Regions from separate parts of the Paenibacillus sp. V4I7 genome, predicted to be linked through region 1. Evidence: riboswitches for the same ligand, from Rfam matches in the RefSeq annotation. Region 1 holds a riboswitch; each other region holds the start of a gene.

The links. Region 1 has a riboswitch for cyclic di-GMP ahead of QFZ80_RS29925 (glycosyltransferase family 2 protein). Riboswitches for the same ligand answer to the same signal wherever they lie in the genome.
Region 2: it holds a riboswitch for cyclic di-GMP, as region 1 does, so the genes downstream of both, QFZ80_RS32835 (transglutaminase-like domain-containing protein) here and QFZ80_RS29925 (glycosyltransferase family 2 protein) in region 1, are expected to answer to the same signal.
Region 3: it holds a riboswitch for cyclic di-GMP, as region 1 does, so the genes downstream of both, QFZ80_RS34265 (OmpL47-type beta-barrel domain-containing protein) here and QFZ80_RS29925 (glycosyltransferase family 2 protein) in region 1, are expected to answer to the same signal.

The regions. Positions count from the first base shown of each region.
Region 1 is NZ_JAUSZD010000002.1:6,366,022-6,370,902, forward strand. It holds gene QFZ80_RS29915 (BMC domain-containing protein) at 1-503, opposite strand, end outside; gene eutL (ethanolamine utilization microcompartment protein EutL) at 524-1,180, opposite strand; cyclic di-GMP riboswitch class I at 1,546-1,636, shown strand; gene QFZ80_RS29925 (glycosyltransferase family 2 protein) at 1,719-2,702, shown strand; gene QFZ80_RS29930 (class I SAM-dependent methyltransferase) at 2,703-3,443, shown strand; gene QFZ80_RS29935 (hypothetical protein) at 3,470-4,881, shown strand, end outside.
Region 2 is NZ_JAUSZD010000002.1:7,013,517-7,018,397, forward strand. It holds gene QFZ80_RS32830 (collagen binding domain-containing protein) at 1-361, opposite strand, end outside; gene QFZ80_RS32835 (transglutaminase-like domain-containing protein) at 561-1,373, opposite strand; cyclic di-GMP riboswitch class I at 1,387-1,474, opposite strand; gene QFZ80_RS32840 (class D sortase) at 1,554-2,255, opposite strand; gene spoIIE (stage II sporulation protein E) at 2,541-4,881, opposite strand, start outside.
Region 3 is NZ_JAUSZD010000002.1:7,311,970-7,316,850, forward strand. It holds gene QFZ80_RS34250 (ParM/StbA family protein) at 1-716, shown strand, start outside; gene QFZ80_RS34255 (hypothetical protein) at 713-1,159, shown strand; gene QFZ80_RS34260 (hypothetical protein) at 1,194-1,652, shown strand; cyclic di-GMP riboswitch class I at 2,006-2,097, shown strand; gene QFZ80_RS34265 (OmpL47-type beta-barrel domain-containing protein) at 2,192-4,881, shown strand, end outside.

The sequences.
Region 1 (4,881 bases):
GGATCTCCCCCTTCAGCGTCCATCCCCGTGAAAAGCCTGACCAATTCGGCTTTACTAACCAATTGGATATCCCGACCGGTTATGGGGAATCGGGGCGTATTATGCGCAAGTTCTCTAAGCTGTGCTACGCTCATCTTGCTCCAATTCGGCGCACTCACTTCCGGCGTCGTGATAACCTTATTGCGTTCCTCCTTCGGTGAATCTTTCGGCTGGTTTTTGGCCCAAGCCTCCTGAATCATCGCGTGTACAGAAGGATCCGGTCGCGGTATAACATGTGTGGATAACAGCTTGCCCACTCTCTTCGCTTCTGCAGCACCTGCATCCACGGCAGCTTTGACCGCTGCAACATCGCCTAGAATATAGATCGTTACGATGCCGGCATCCACTTTTTCATAAGTCGTTACCTTCACATCTGCCGTTTTGGCTGCAGCGTCTGCGGCTGCAATCAAGGCAGGCAGACCGTAAGTTTCGATCATGCCCAAAGACATCAATCTTCCATCCATTTGTAAACACCCGCTTCTTTTTACCCTATTTTCTTAGGCTCTCGAGCAATGCTTCGAACAGCCTCTGCGAACGCTTCTGCTGCTGCCGTACAAGCAGATTGACTGCCTGTTAGTAATCCTCCCGCAAAGTTCGTCTCCGTCGGAGGGCCATAAAACTTGCACATACGCACATCGGCCGCCTTCAGTGCGGCATCGAGTGCGTACACGGCTTCGAGTGGCGGAGCAATCAAATAAGCAAGAGGCTCTCCTTCTTGAATGTCTGCTAAGTTGGACAGATAAGAACCAGTTCTGGAGACAACATGAGCATAGTAAGCATGCGTTCCCTCGTCGTTGAGGGCGTAAAAACAAGCTCCAGTCTCCATCACTTGGATAGCCGCATCTAACCCGCTTCTCACTTCGGCAGGCGATGCACCGCCTATGATCCCAATAAATTCTCCTGAAAGCGGTCCAGAAGCATGACCTGATCCCGCATAAAATGAACGAGCATACACCACTTCGACTACTGCATGCTTCGTTGCTTCATCGATAGCGGTGTAGCCCACGTCATCAATGCTGGACGTTAACAGACCGAGGCTGCGAATGCCCGGCTTCAATTCCAACTGAAGTGCCAAGCCGGCATCCACATTAGGGATGATCCTAACAGCGAGCGGAATGGCTCGAATTGGTTGTTGTTTCACTCCTTTCACCTCTTCACCCCGAATGAATGAAAACAAAAAGGTGCCCAGGTGCAGAGAACGACGTATCGTTCTTGGACCTAAGGCACCTTTGCCTGCTATTTATGCTTTTGATTATGGATATGCGGGTTGTACAACAATTATACCTATTTTGCTTATGTAATCGTTATTCCTGATCCATCCATTTTAATAGAAATCTATAGGCGACCTGATTCGGTATAGTTCTAAATCTCTAATCAATTCCGGGCAGAGCTAGTTCATTTATACCGCAACACCGCTAGAATAATAATCCTTCTGTCGGATATTGCCAGAACCCGACATGTCGTATGATAAGGTTATATATCGATTTTTGAAAGAATCTTTCGCGAACATGAACAAGGCAAATCCGGTGAAAGCCGGGGACGCAAAGCTACAGGGGCTAACGTGCACATCCGTGCACTATGCCAGCCAGTTACCAAAGCTGCGGGAGTTTTATGCCCCTTTTTGGTGAAAGGGGCTTTTTTATTTGCCCATAATAGGATGAAAAGTGGGGGTTGGTTGCATGAGAAAAACGATGAAGGGACTTCTTGTTTCGATCATTGTACCTGTTTATAACGAAAGCGCCAACATCATGGAATTTTACTTTAGAGTCACGCGCATTATGAATCAGACCGGTTATGATTATGAAATGGTTTTTATTAATGACGGAAGCAAGGATGATACGCTGGACAAGCTTCATGGATTTCGTGAGAAGGATCGCCGTATCAAAATTATTGATCTATCCCGCAACTTCGGGAAGGAAATCGCTTTAACGGCAGGCCTCGACAATTGCCGTGGCGATGCTGTGATTCCCATTGATGCGGATTTGCAGGACCCTCCAGAGGTTATTCCAGAACTATTGGCCAAGTGGGAAGAAGGTTATGAAGTGGTCTATGCCACCCGCTCCAAGCGGGATGGCGAAACTTCAATGAAGAAGCTCACAGCGCATCTGTTTTACAGGTTCATCCGAAGGCTGACACCCATCTCTATTCCCCAGGATACGGGTGATTTTCGGTTAATGTCCAGAAAGGTCGTCAACGCCTTGAAAGAACTTCGTGAGCAGCACCGTTTCATGAAGGGCCTCTTCAGTTGGGTAGGCTTCAATCAGACAAGCATCTCTTATCGCAGAGAGCCCCGATTTGCCGGTAAGACCAAGTTCAACTATTGGAAGTTGTGGAATTTTGCCGTTGAAGGCATCACATCCTTCACTTTCCTACCTTTGCAAGCGGCGACTTATTTGGGCTTTGCCATCTCCTTGTTCGCTATTCTTTTTGCCTGCTATTTATTCATAACTACCCTACTCCACGGCAACGCAGTGCCCGGATATCCCTCCTTAATGGTGGCGGTCCTCTTTCTTGGAGGGGTTCAGCTTACGACACTGGGAATCATCGGAGAGTATCTGGGGCGAATCTACAACGAATCGAAACGGCGTCCTTTGTATTTCACTCAAAGCATAATAGGCTTGGATGATAATAAAGAACTGCCTCGGCTGGAGGGAGTTAAATAAATGGAACAAACAATTTACTGGAAAATGGATCGTATGGAGCAAGAGCACTGGTGGTTTGTCAGCCGGCGCAGCATTATCGAGACCGTTTTACAATCGCAATTACGGTCCATCGGACCTCACTCCAAAATCCTGGATGCAGGCTGTGGAACCGGCGGAAACTTGGCTATGTTGTCTCGATTAGGCTGCGAGGTCATTGGCCTCGAAATGGAACATGATGCAGCTGAAATTGCAAGATCCAAAAGCGGGAAATCCGTCTATATCGGCAGCTTGCCGGATCAGGTTCCATTAGCTGATGAATCCTTCGATCTGATTGTTCTCTTGGATGTGCTCGAGCATATTGAAGATGATATAGGGGCGCTTAACGCATTGACTGGAAAATTAAAACCGGGGGGGAGTCTGCTCATCACAGTCCCTGCCTTCTCTTTCTTATGGAGCAATCACGATGAGTCTCATCATCATAAGAGAAGATATCGATTACACGAACTGGTTGGGAAAATGCAGCATTGCAACCTTCAACCGAAGCATGCAAGCTATTTCAATACCTGGCTCTTTCCGGTGATTGCACTTGTGAGAATCCTACATAAGAAATTGGGTTTTATGCAAAAATCGGATGACCTATCTATGCCTTCGTTTTTCATTAATAAGCTGCTTACATATGTTATGTCCAGTGAGAGACATGTTTTGAAACACGGTAAATTGCCATTTGGAGTCTCCATCATGGCGATTGGCCAAAAAGTATAGCTAGCTAGGGTAAGGGAGCCACAACTATGAATAACAAAGTGCTGTTTCAAAGAGTCGTATTCGCCGTCTACGCTGCAATCTTTATGTTCATATTCATTTTCATGGATGTCCATTCTTCCCGTAATGATCCCGATACGTTCTGGCACATTGAAGTCGGGAAGGAAATGATCACGCAGGGTAAAGTCATTGATAAGGCGATCCATACGTTTGCCGGCGAGAACCTGTCTTATGTACCTCATGAAGTCGGTTTCCAGTGGATCGTCGGCGGCTTGTACAGCTTATGGGAGTGGAATGGCGTACATATCTTCACACTGCTGTCGGTTTTCATATTAACTGTCGGGCTGTATCGATTGATGGAGATCTCGAGACAAGAGATGGGCCTTCCTAAGATGCACCCTTTTTTGGTGTATGTCGTTCTACCTTTGTTCGCGTTCTACATTTATATAGCCTACTTCAAAATTCGCCCACAAATAATTTCTGCGGGTCTTGTTGTTTGGTTCGCCGTATGGCTTAGACGGTTTGCCATGGATGCATCCGTAAAAAAAGCAGGAATGCTTGGGATTTTATCCTTGATTTTAGCCAACGTGCATACGGGCGTATGGGCGGTCATCGCGGTGTTTTTCATGATGCAAGTATTCGAAAGAATATGGGAAAAGAAGTTAAATCGATATGATCTTATCGCATTGATTTTCATCGTAATTGGCGGGATTGCTAATTTCGGAGGGCTGCAGAGCTTAACCTACTTTTTGACTTTAGGTGAAAGTCCTTTTACTCAAATGATTGATGAGTGGAAACCCATTCCCTTTTCGAGCAATTACATTAGTTTTATCACTTTGATTGTATTTGTGCTTTCCGGCGTGTACAGCATTAAGGGAAGGCCGTTCCGCCTCATGCTTTTTATTGGAATACTGTACCTAGGTCTAGCCAGCTACAAACAATTTCTGTTCCTCGTGCTGTTTCTACCTTACTTCTTGGCTGTTATCATTGATCCATATAAGTGGTTGCGTGTATTTAAGAGCTTGGAGCCCTATATACGATTGAAAATAGTGCTTCCCTTGATCGTATTGGGGTTACTACTCAACTTTTCCACCGTTCTGTTGACGCCATATAAGCAGCCTGTTACGAAATATCCGGTAGAAGAGATGACTTACATCCTTCACAAGAATAACACTATCGACCGGCCTAAGGTCCTTTCTGACTATGGCTCTTCCGGTTACGTGATGTTCAGGGGCGGAGATGTGCTCGCGGACGGACGTTTCGATCCGTTTATTCTGGAAGCGACCAAAGGTGTTCACCAATGGACCGCATTCGAGCGTTCCCTAAACGGCCTCCGATCCGGTTATATAATGGATATCATTCATTCGGACCGGCCTGACTTTCTGATTCTTCCAACTGCGGATTCCAACAAATTAGTAAACTCCTTATCGGAAGTTGAACT
Region 2 (4,881 bases), 650 kb from region 1:
GGCTGTCTTTGTCGGCATAGAACGTTCCCACAAGATCATTACCCATCCTCAGTTCACCGTTGATGTGATTGAATAATAAAAATTGCTGCGGCAGTGTGAATGTAAATGTATCCCCGGCAAGGTAACCATGTCCGTTTGGCAAAGACCAGGTATAATCCAACTTCACTCTGGCACCTTGCTCGTAAACATTACCAGTCACCACTTCTCCTGCGCTGTTGTACACAGCCATCGTCACACTGTCGAGAATGTTGTTTGAAATTGTGTTTGCACTGGCCTTAGGCAAAAAGCCAATCCCGTAAATACTCTGCATAAAAATTAATAAGGTAATTAGCAGTGCACTCGTTTTTTTCTTCAACATCATTTCATACCTCCATTCATGGATCAATTTTTTATAGAGATTATTTATGTGTGCTACCTCCTATGACTTTGAAACAAAATGTATCATTATCAATGATAAATGATACAAGATGTATTGTAAATATTGGGATTTATTGTTTTTCAACATGGAAAAGCACAAAAAAACCTGTTCTCAGCTATGAGATCAGGTTTCATCATTTCACTTAATATATTCTGGATATCTGATAATTAGAATCATTTTTTATGAGATCTATCGTTTCACCGGCTTGTATATGAACAGCGTCATACGTGGTATCGATCGTCACCCATTCCTTACTTTCCTTTAGGAAGACTTGATTCCACGCATGATAAGTATCTGGCGCATGACTTTCATACCCCATAACCAGACGAGTAGGAATCCCCTCGCTTCTTGCCATTGCCGCAAAAGTAGCTGCAAAGTCATAACAAATTCCGTTGGACGCTGCGTAGACCATATCCAGATTAGGTACGTAACTATCTGCTACCGTTTGGGGCTTTTCATAATCATACTGAAAATGTGTCGTGATATATCCATAAATAGCTCTTATTTTGTCGATATCTTTTTCTTTATCTCCAACTAATTGCCTAGCCTCAACGACCGCCTTCGATTCATTGTCCCAATCGATCAACGGAATGGACTGCAGAAATACGGCATTCTCGTCTTCCATTTCTAACTCTATTTGTTCTTGCGTAACAACTTTATATTTATTAGCTCCTATGGACTCTCCAATCAGTACTTTATACTGTCCGTTTCCAAGCTGCAAAGGGTACTGACCCCCTTCTTCGAATGTGTAGTCATATTTGATATTTTCTCTCATGATTCGAACGAGAACTTTGGTGTTCTTGTTCTTATCGTTTGAATAATGAACCGAGATAATTCCTTTATTCAGAGCATCTTTATCTATCATGGATGGATTGGAAGCTGCAAATATCCCTTGCGGAGCAAGTGTAAATAGAAATGCTGCGATGATTGTTCGTATACTTGGCTTTTTAAACAAAAATAAATCCCCTTTCGGTAACTGGCTGCCAACTTAGTTCGGCTAAGGAAGGCCCTTTAGTTTTGCGTCTCTAGTTTTCGCTAGATTTGCCTTTATCGGAGGAACGCACCGACTCCCTATAATCACTATAGTGCAATCTTAACATAGGCTTGTCTCTCTGAATAGACAAAATATTACATTTTATTCCTTTGACTGCACCATGATTCCCTTAATGGCAATACGATGAGTCGGGTTTTCCATAGGATGACAAGTTATTAGCGTAATCTCCCGATCTTTGCCGTTGCCTTTCAGCACCCAGACATCCTCTGGGAGGACATACTGTTTGTCCACAACTTTGTAGATATGCGTTTTGCTCCCTGTATTCACTTCTATGAAATCCCCTTCGGTGACCTCATCTAATCTATTAAAATTTTTCCCGTAAGTAAGGTTTCGATGACCCGCAATGGCATAATTGCCAATAGCGCCTGCTTTGCCTGTATTGGCAATACTGGCAACGGAAATCTTCAAATTATTCACGGTTGCGTCTGTCAATATAGGGAGCTTCAGATTAATTTTATCGATAATAAGGACACCCTCTGTATTCTTCTGCGGCAAAGTTACAGGCTTCGGTGTCTTTTCCGCGGCCAAAGGGCTTGGCTGGCTGCTCGGCTGGCTGCTTGTCGGCAGAGCTTCCACTGCGGGACTGGAAGAAGGCACGACCAACCCTACATCTGTCTCCTCCTCGATGTCAGAGGCTGTCTGATCCATATCCTGCAGATTTTCCTGCCATTGTTTCAAAATTTTGTTCTGCTGATAGCTCTCATAACGATCGTTTAACGTTGGATAGAGAAAAATGATAATCCCAAGAACGATAAATAACAGTGATAGCTTTTTTCTAATCACTAGTGGTACCACCTTTCTCTTCGATCTCATGCACCGAGGACTGTCTGAGCATGCTTAACATCATATAAAGCCCTGGCAACTTAGATTTATCGAAATCGCCAGATTTAGCATAATTAGTTAACAGACATATTCATAAGTTAATCATGCTTTGAATTCTAAGTGCAACCTATACGAAGTTAAAATTTTCCATCTTAGAAATACGCAGCATTCGCTATGCTCTTAAGGGAATAACAGCACATAAAAAGCCATAACAGCAAATGAGCTGTTATGGCTTCTATATCTCCATTAACTAACCGTCTTCGGACGCTCCATTCGCGTAATTCCTGGCCAGCGGAATGTAGCCCACTCCGGCTGCCGCTTCTCAATACGTGCAACAACGACGGTCATATCATCTTGAATTTCGCCATGATGATGGCGGAAAATTCTTTCTAATAAACAGTCCGCAAAATCCTGCGGCATCGTCGTATCAATTTCCTGAATCATCCGCTTCATCCACATCTCTTTGTTTACCGCATGTCCCGGTGCATCGTAGATACCGTCTGTCATCATGACAAGGATATCACCCGATTGGAGTGGAATCGAGACCAGATCAACATCAATCTCGCTCAGGATGCCGACAGGCAGATTATTAGCTGAGATCGAAATCACTTCCGTCCCTCGCTTAATGAAGCTAGGGGTGGAACCAATTTTCATGAACGTTGTGTTTGCACTATACATGTCGATCAAGGCCATATCTACGGTTGCATACATCTCATCCGAAGATCGCAGCATCAATACTGAGTTAAGCGATTTGATCGCCAGCTTCTCGTCCATCCCTGACTGCAGCAGCTGCTGCAGGATGTTCAGAGCCGTCTGGCTCTCCGCCTGTGCTCGCTCGCCGTTGCCCATGCCGTCGCTAAGCGCCACGGCATATTTGCCATTGCCCAGCTCCACCGTGGAGAAGCTGTCGCCCGAGAAGAGGTCGCCTCCCTTGGCTGCGCCAGCGACCCCGGTCTCCACCTCGTATTCCTTGGCAGAGCCGAATACGACCGTGCTGTAACCCTCGCCGCGCGCATGCATTTCCTCGCGCATGACGGCGACGTTCTCGCCGATAATTTCGCTCAAGAGCGGCGCAATGATTTTCCGACATTCATCGAAGCCCTTCGTGTATTGATGAATGATCTCAATTTCGATATTTCCTTCATCCAAGGAAATGATATCGATGGTATGGATGGATAAGCCCAGCTCCTCCAGGGCATTACGAATTTGCTCTTCTTGAAGGAACAGTTCCTGCCCTTCCCGTTTAATCTCCTTAGCCAAGTCCTCCATTACTTGGGACACCCCTGAAAGCTGGTCAGCCACGAGATGCCGGCTATCCATAATCTGCTTTTTCCAATGCAAATCATTCTTGTACAAGCCATACTGCTGCTTCATCACATCCAGCACTTGATCCGTGCGAATACATACCTTCCTCCACTCCGGTGGAATATTCTTCTTCGTCATACTCTCCTTCATCTCAATTTGGGTCATCATATCGGTCATATACGTATAGGTTTGATAAAATTTCTGATCCCAGCACTGGCTCTTTTTCCAGCAGGAATCACAAGCCTTCTGCGCAACCGCATTCATGAAATGGCCAACATCCTCCTCCTTGCGGCTCACCGCATCATCGGTCGTCAACTGCTTAAAGCTGCGCGCCAGCTGGCGGAACACTTCAGAGAACTGTTCCACACGTCCTGCCGTAACATCACGAACCCGCTTCGCATAGTCCTGTTGGGATTTCAAATTTTCCTGCGTTCCGGGTACATATTTAGCAAGCGTCAGAATCAGACTCCGCGGTGTCAACAGGAAGAGTGCAACAGCTGCAAGCGACTCCCATGTAGAGTTGATTACATTAGCCCCTGATCCCATATAGAAAGCAAGTATCGATGACCCTATCAGCATTCCGAATGCAACAGCCAATCGATTACCATCTTTGAGAAGCCCTGCTAACATCCCCGAGAAAGCCAGTAAACTCATTTGATAAACCGCATTGCTATTCGCAAGACTTAGGATTAATCCTGTAATGACTCCTACCGAGGCTCCGAAAGGCGCTCCTCCCACCAGCGCAAATAATAGAATTAAATACCGGGACAGCACATGTTCTACGGTGATTGGACCCACAACCCAGCTCACCGTTCCTGTCATCACAGAAGCTAACAAGATAATCAAACAAATAATTTCCTCATGTTTCAAATGATAGTTCTTACGGGTAAGCGTAAATACAGGAATAGCTTGAATAAAAATTAACGTCAGTACTAGACTTAGCAGTGCCTCAACGGAGACCATCATGAGCGTATACCAGCTTAAGTTCGAGACTACAAGCTCTGCAAAGAGCTGAACCAGCAAGGTTGAGCTGAATACAAGAAGCGGTGCTAAGGAAATATCGGAGCGTTCAAATTTCTCCAAAGCTTTTTGGATGAGTAAGAAAACGATGATTTCCGTAACAAGATAACCAGTATTCGAATTCAGCGAGAATAGGCTTCCAGCAAATGCAGCGACACCTACCCAATGTAAAAGATCTCTCCTTGTAAAATAAATGACAGCAATGAACGCAAGCGCAAACGGAGATAGCTGTTCCAAAATCATCGCACGACCGAGTAAGAAA
Region 3 (4,881 bases), 950 kb from region 1:
CAGGAGGCGTACATTCCGTTACATTCGGGACGACCCCCGTATTTAAAGGGATAACGGTGGAAATGGAATTTTCGCTTCCTACCGATATCAGCATAGACGATGTATCCGGTGTTTACGACCTTGAGGCCACTTCCAAATCGCATCTATCCCATAAAGGCTTCGGCATTGCCGATGTTGGTGGTGTTGACATGGATATCGCGTTCTTCAAACCCGGTCTCGATCTGGATCAGCGGCACTCTACCGGCGCTAAGATCTACCTCAATGATGCTTTAGAGAGCATTCGCAACGAGGTTAATTCGCAAGGCGAGGAATTGATCGCTAGCACGGCGGAATTGACCCTCATGCTGGTCAACAAAGAGTATGAGATTTATGCGGAGGGTAAGGTTGTTTTTGACATGACAAGCCTTATTAACCGGCACATGCGCATATTAGCGGAGAAAGTGCTGAAATACGCCCGCAACTCTTGGAAGCATGTTCGCTACGCCAACGAATTTTGGTTTATCGGCGGTGGAGCAGTCGTTTTGCAGCCTTGGATTGAGAAACTAAACGCTGAGTTGGGCTTGCCCATTAAGTTTGATAGCGTGGAACACAGCCAATTCCGGAATGTGCGAGGCACCTTTCTTATGCTTGACCACGCGCTGAAACATGCGGACGAATCCGCGGCAGCTAGTGCTGATTCTGAAGGAGTATCTGAGAGCGGGAGCGGTTCGGATTGAAAAAGCGGAGATCCACCGTTTACGTTCGTTCCGGTAAGGATGTTACCCTCTATATTCCGTCAGATACTCCGTCTGAGGTTATCGACTATTTGAATCAGTTGAAAATGGAAGGTATTTTCAGTCAAGGAATCATGGATATTTTGACAAGATATGTTCGTGAAGAGCAATCGAGTAAGCGACCGGTTGTAGAATTATTTCCCGGGAAAGAAATGGTCTCGGACATGGATGATGCCGTTTCTCTAGCAGACAGCTATAGTGACATGGATTCGGCAGAGCCTATTGAACCTTCTCATGAATCGAATGATGATTTCAACCAGCCAAAGAAGGAGATCCTGAGTGCCAATGATCAGAAAAAATTCAGCTTGGCGCAAATATTCCGGCAATCTCGGCATAATTCGGGAAAGCTAGTACAACCCTCGGATCATGGCAACAATAATGAGTAGGTGAACTCCATGATAATGAAAAGGAGGACATCAGATGGACAACGGACAAGCTAAGGACGCAGCGCGTCATTTTAATCTTTCAGATGAAGTTTTTCACCATCCCGGCATGGATATTTATACACAAATGACTTTTATCGTCTTGAAATGTTATTCTTCGGAATCGAATATGCCAGGATTATCTGATATCGCTAAGCTCGGTCGCATGAGTCTCAAGCAGGCGACCAAGGCTTTGCAGCAACTCGTGGAGATGAGAATTGTCTCGCATAAAATATTCCGTCGTATGGTTGGAGATTTCCAAGACGATCGACTTTCGTGGGCTGCTAAGGGCTTGCTTACGTTTTGCAAAGAGAACCCGAACATCAACCTAGACGATCTAGTGGAACTATCCAGTGAATCGGGCGAGGATGAACATAGCATACGCAAGGCTCTTAAGGAATTGTACGAATATGGGTACTTGGAAGAGTACCCTGTATGGAGTAAAATTGCTAACTAAGGTATAGATGACATAAGAATCAATTTTTGTATATCACCCGCAAGTCTGAGGGGACTTAAAATAGGCCATGCTATCTACATTTGTAGAAGCATGGTCTATTTGTTTAAGTTTGAAAGACTCTAAATGGCTCGATGTTCATATTGTATACAACATCATGTATAAAGGGGTATCCATTCAAATATTGTCGAATTACAATGAAACTTTGATGAATATAGGACAATCATTGGATTTTCAACTAATTAAGAAGATCAAAAGTACTAGAATATATGTGGGGTTTGATTATATAGTTAAATTTACCTATTCAAATTACTAGGAATATAGTATTATGGCAGAGATGGAAATATCGAAATCTCAAGTGAAAAGGGCAAATTGCAGGAAACTGTGAGACGCAAAGCCAAGGGCCTGAAACGCGTATTAAAAACGCGGATGGCAGCCGGTTACCACAGGGAATCATAGTGTTTTTCTATGAACCTTGTATAAGGTTCTTTTCTTTTTTTTGAGATCATTAATCCTTATTATAAGAAAGGAAGGAATGTCAGATGTCAATGAAGAAATCAAGACAAATGTCTATGGTTCTCACACTGCTTTTATTTGTTCAATTAATCTTTCCAGGATTACATGCGTGGGGAGCAACAGACAACGGAACTATCTTACCTCCAAGCAATCTTGCTACTCAACTTCTAACGCCAGATGATGTGAAATTAACGTGGAGCCCGGTGTATGGAGCTACAGGATACACTGTATACAGCATCACCTATGGGCAGCTTATTAATGTTGGGACAACAACAACAGCTAGTCTTACTATAAATAATCTGGCGGAGGGGTCCTACAGTTATGTTGTATCCACCTTAAGTTCTGAAGGCGAATCTGGCCCTTGTGCTCCGGTGGATGTTAACATTGTTTATCCCGATATGACAGCTCCAACCTCTTTAACATACACCTTACAAAATGGTAACAATATCGTTTTGAACTGGGGAACAGCTCCTAATGTACAAACCTATCATTTGTATGAAAATCAAGAGGATGGAAGAAAATTAGTCTATTCAGGGACAGCAAGAACTTTTACAGTCAACAATACCGCTGAGGGAATATATACATATACAGTAACAGCTAGTCATACTTTGTACGGTGAATCTCCTAACTCTACGCCAGTAGAAGTTACTGTCGGATATCCGGCTATGACGGCTCCAAATGGTTTAACGTATACGGTGGCTACCGATGACGTTACATTGAAATGGAATGCTGCTGCTTATGCAACTGGTTATAATGTCTATCAAATTATTGATAATCAAAAAGTTATAAAAAGCAGCCAAATAACGGGTACAACTGTATCCTACATGAATTTGCCCGCTGGAAATTATACATATGTCATTCACTCTTTCAGTGACCGTTTCGGAGAATCTGTCGAGGGCAGCACGGTTTCCTTAACCGTAGGGATGATGGTGCCGCCGAGCAACCTGACTTTTAAACTTCAAAATGTGAATGACGTGGTACTGACTTGGAATGCAGCGATCAACGCAACCTCTTACAAAGTGTATCAAGTAATCGATGGAGAAAAAGTGTTAAAAAATACAGTTACCGGTACGACGGTTACATTTACGAATATGCCAACCGGCGATTATGTATATGAGGTTCATTCGTTAAGCAACTTGTTTGGCGAGTCAACAGACGGTAGCACAGTTTCCTTGACTATAGGAGGAGTCACGATGACTCCTCCCGCAACGTTCACTTCCAAACTGCAAAACTTGACCGATATCGTTCTGACTTGGACAGTTGCATCTAATGCTACCTCCTATAAAATCTATCAAGTTATCGGTGACGAGAAAGTACTGAAAAGTACGGTAACAGGCACGACGGTTACCTACATCAATATGCCTGCGGGTGACTATGTATACGAGGTTCATTCTGTTAGCACCCGTTTTGGTGAGTCTGCCGAAGGAACCCAAACTGCCTTAACCGTTGGGGAAGTAGCCATGGCTGCTCCGGGGAATTTCGCATACAAATTCCAGAATGTAAATGACATTGTACTTACATGGACGGTTGCACCTAATGCTACGGCGTATAAAGTGTATCAAATCGTAGATGGTACAAAGGTATTTAAAAGTACAGTAACCGGAACGACCGTGACCTATGCCAATATGCCGGCTGGTGTTTACCTGTACGAGGTTCATTCCTATAGCGATCGATATGGGGAATCCGTAGCAGGGAGCCAGGTATCATTTACGGTAGATGCTGTTACCATGGTAGCTCCGGGCAATCCGATTGCAAAGGTTCAAAATGTGACAGATGTCGTATTAACTTGGACGGCTGTCGCAAATGCAACCAACTACAAAGTGTACCAAGTTTCGGGTGGTCAAAAAGTATTGAAATCAACGGTGACAGGTACGACGGTGACCTATACAAACCTGGCAGCAGGAGATTACACGTATGAAATTCACTCGAATTCCACACGATTTGGAGAATCGGCTGAAGGTACCCAGGTAATTTTCTCTATCGTACTTCCAACGATTCTGCCACCAACCAATTTGGTGCAGAGTGTAACATCGGCTACGGCGTTTTCTTTAAAGTGGGACGCAGCAGCTTATGGCAATAGCTATAAAGTATATCAAATTGTAAACGATCAAAAAGTATTGAAAAGCACAGTAGCGACAACAACGGTATCTTATACCAATATGCAGCCTGGTGATTATACGTATGTAGTTCATACGGTTTCAACCCGTTTTGGAGAATCCCCAGAGGGAACGAGATTGACATTCACTTTGAACGGTCAAACGATGCAAGCTCCTGCTAGCTTGACTTACAGTTTGGCGAATGTGAATGATCTTACATTGAAGTGGACTTCCGTACCTTACGCAACAAGCTATAAAGTGTACCAGATTATTGATGGCCAAAAAGTATTGAAAAGCACGCTTACAAGCTTAACGGTTACCTATACGAACATTCCTGGCGGGGACTATCAATATGTAGTTGATTCCTATTCAACGATTTTGGGAGAATCACCTGAGGGAGCAGAGGTTAGCTTCAAATTGATTCTACCGACAATGGTAGGTCCGGGTAATCTAGCATCAAAAGTACAGAATGGTAACGATGTGGTTTTAACATGGGATACAGTACCCTATGCTAACAGCTACAAAGTATATGAAATTGTGAATGGCGCAGAGGTTCTAAAAAGTACAGTAACCACGTTGACAGTAACGTACACGAATGTGACAGCGGGGGAACATACTTA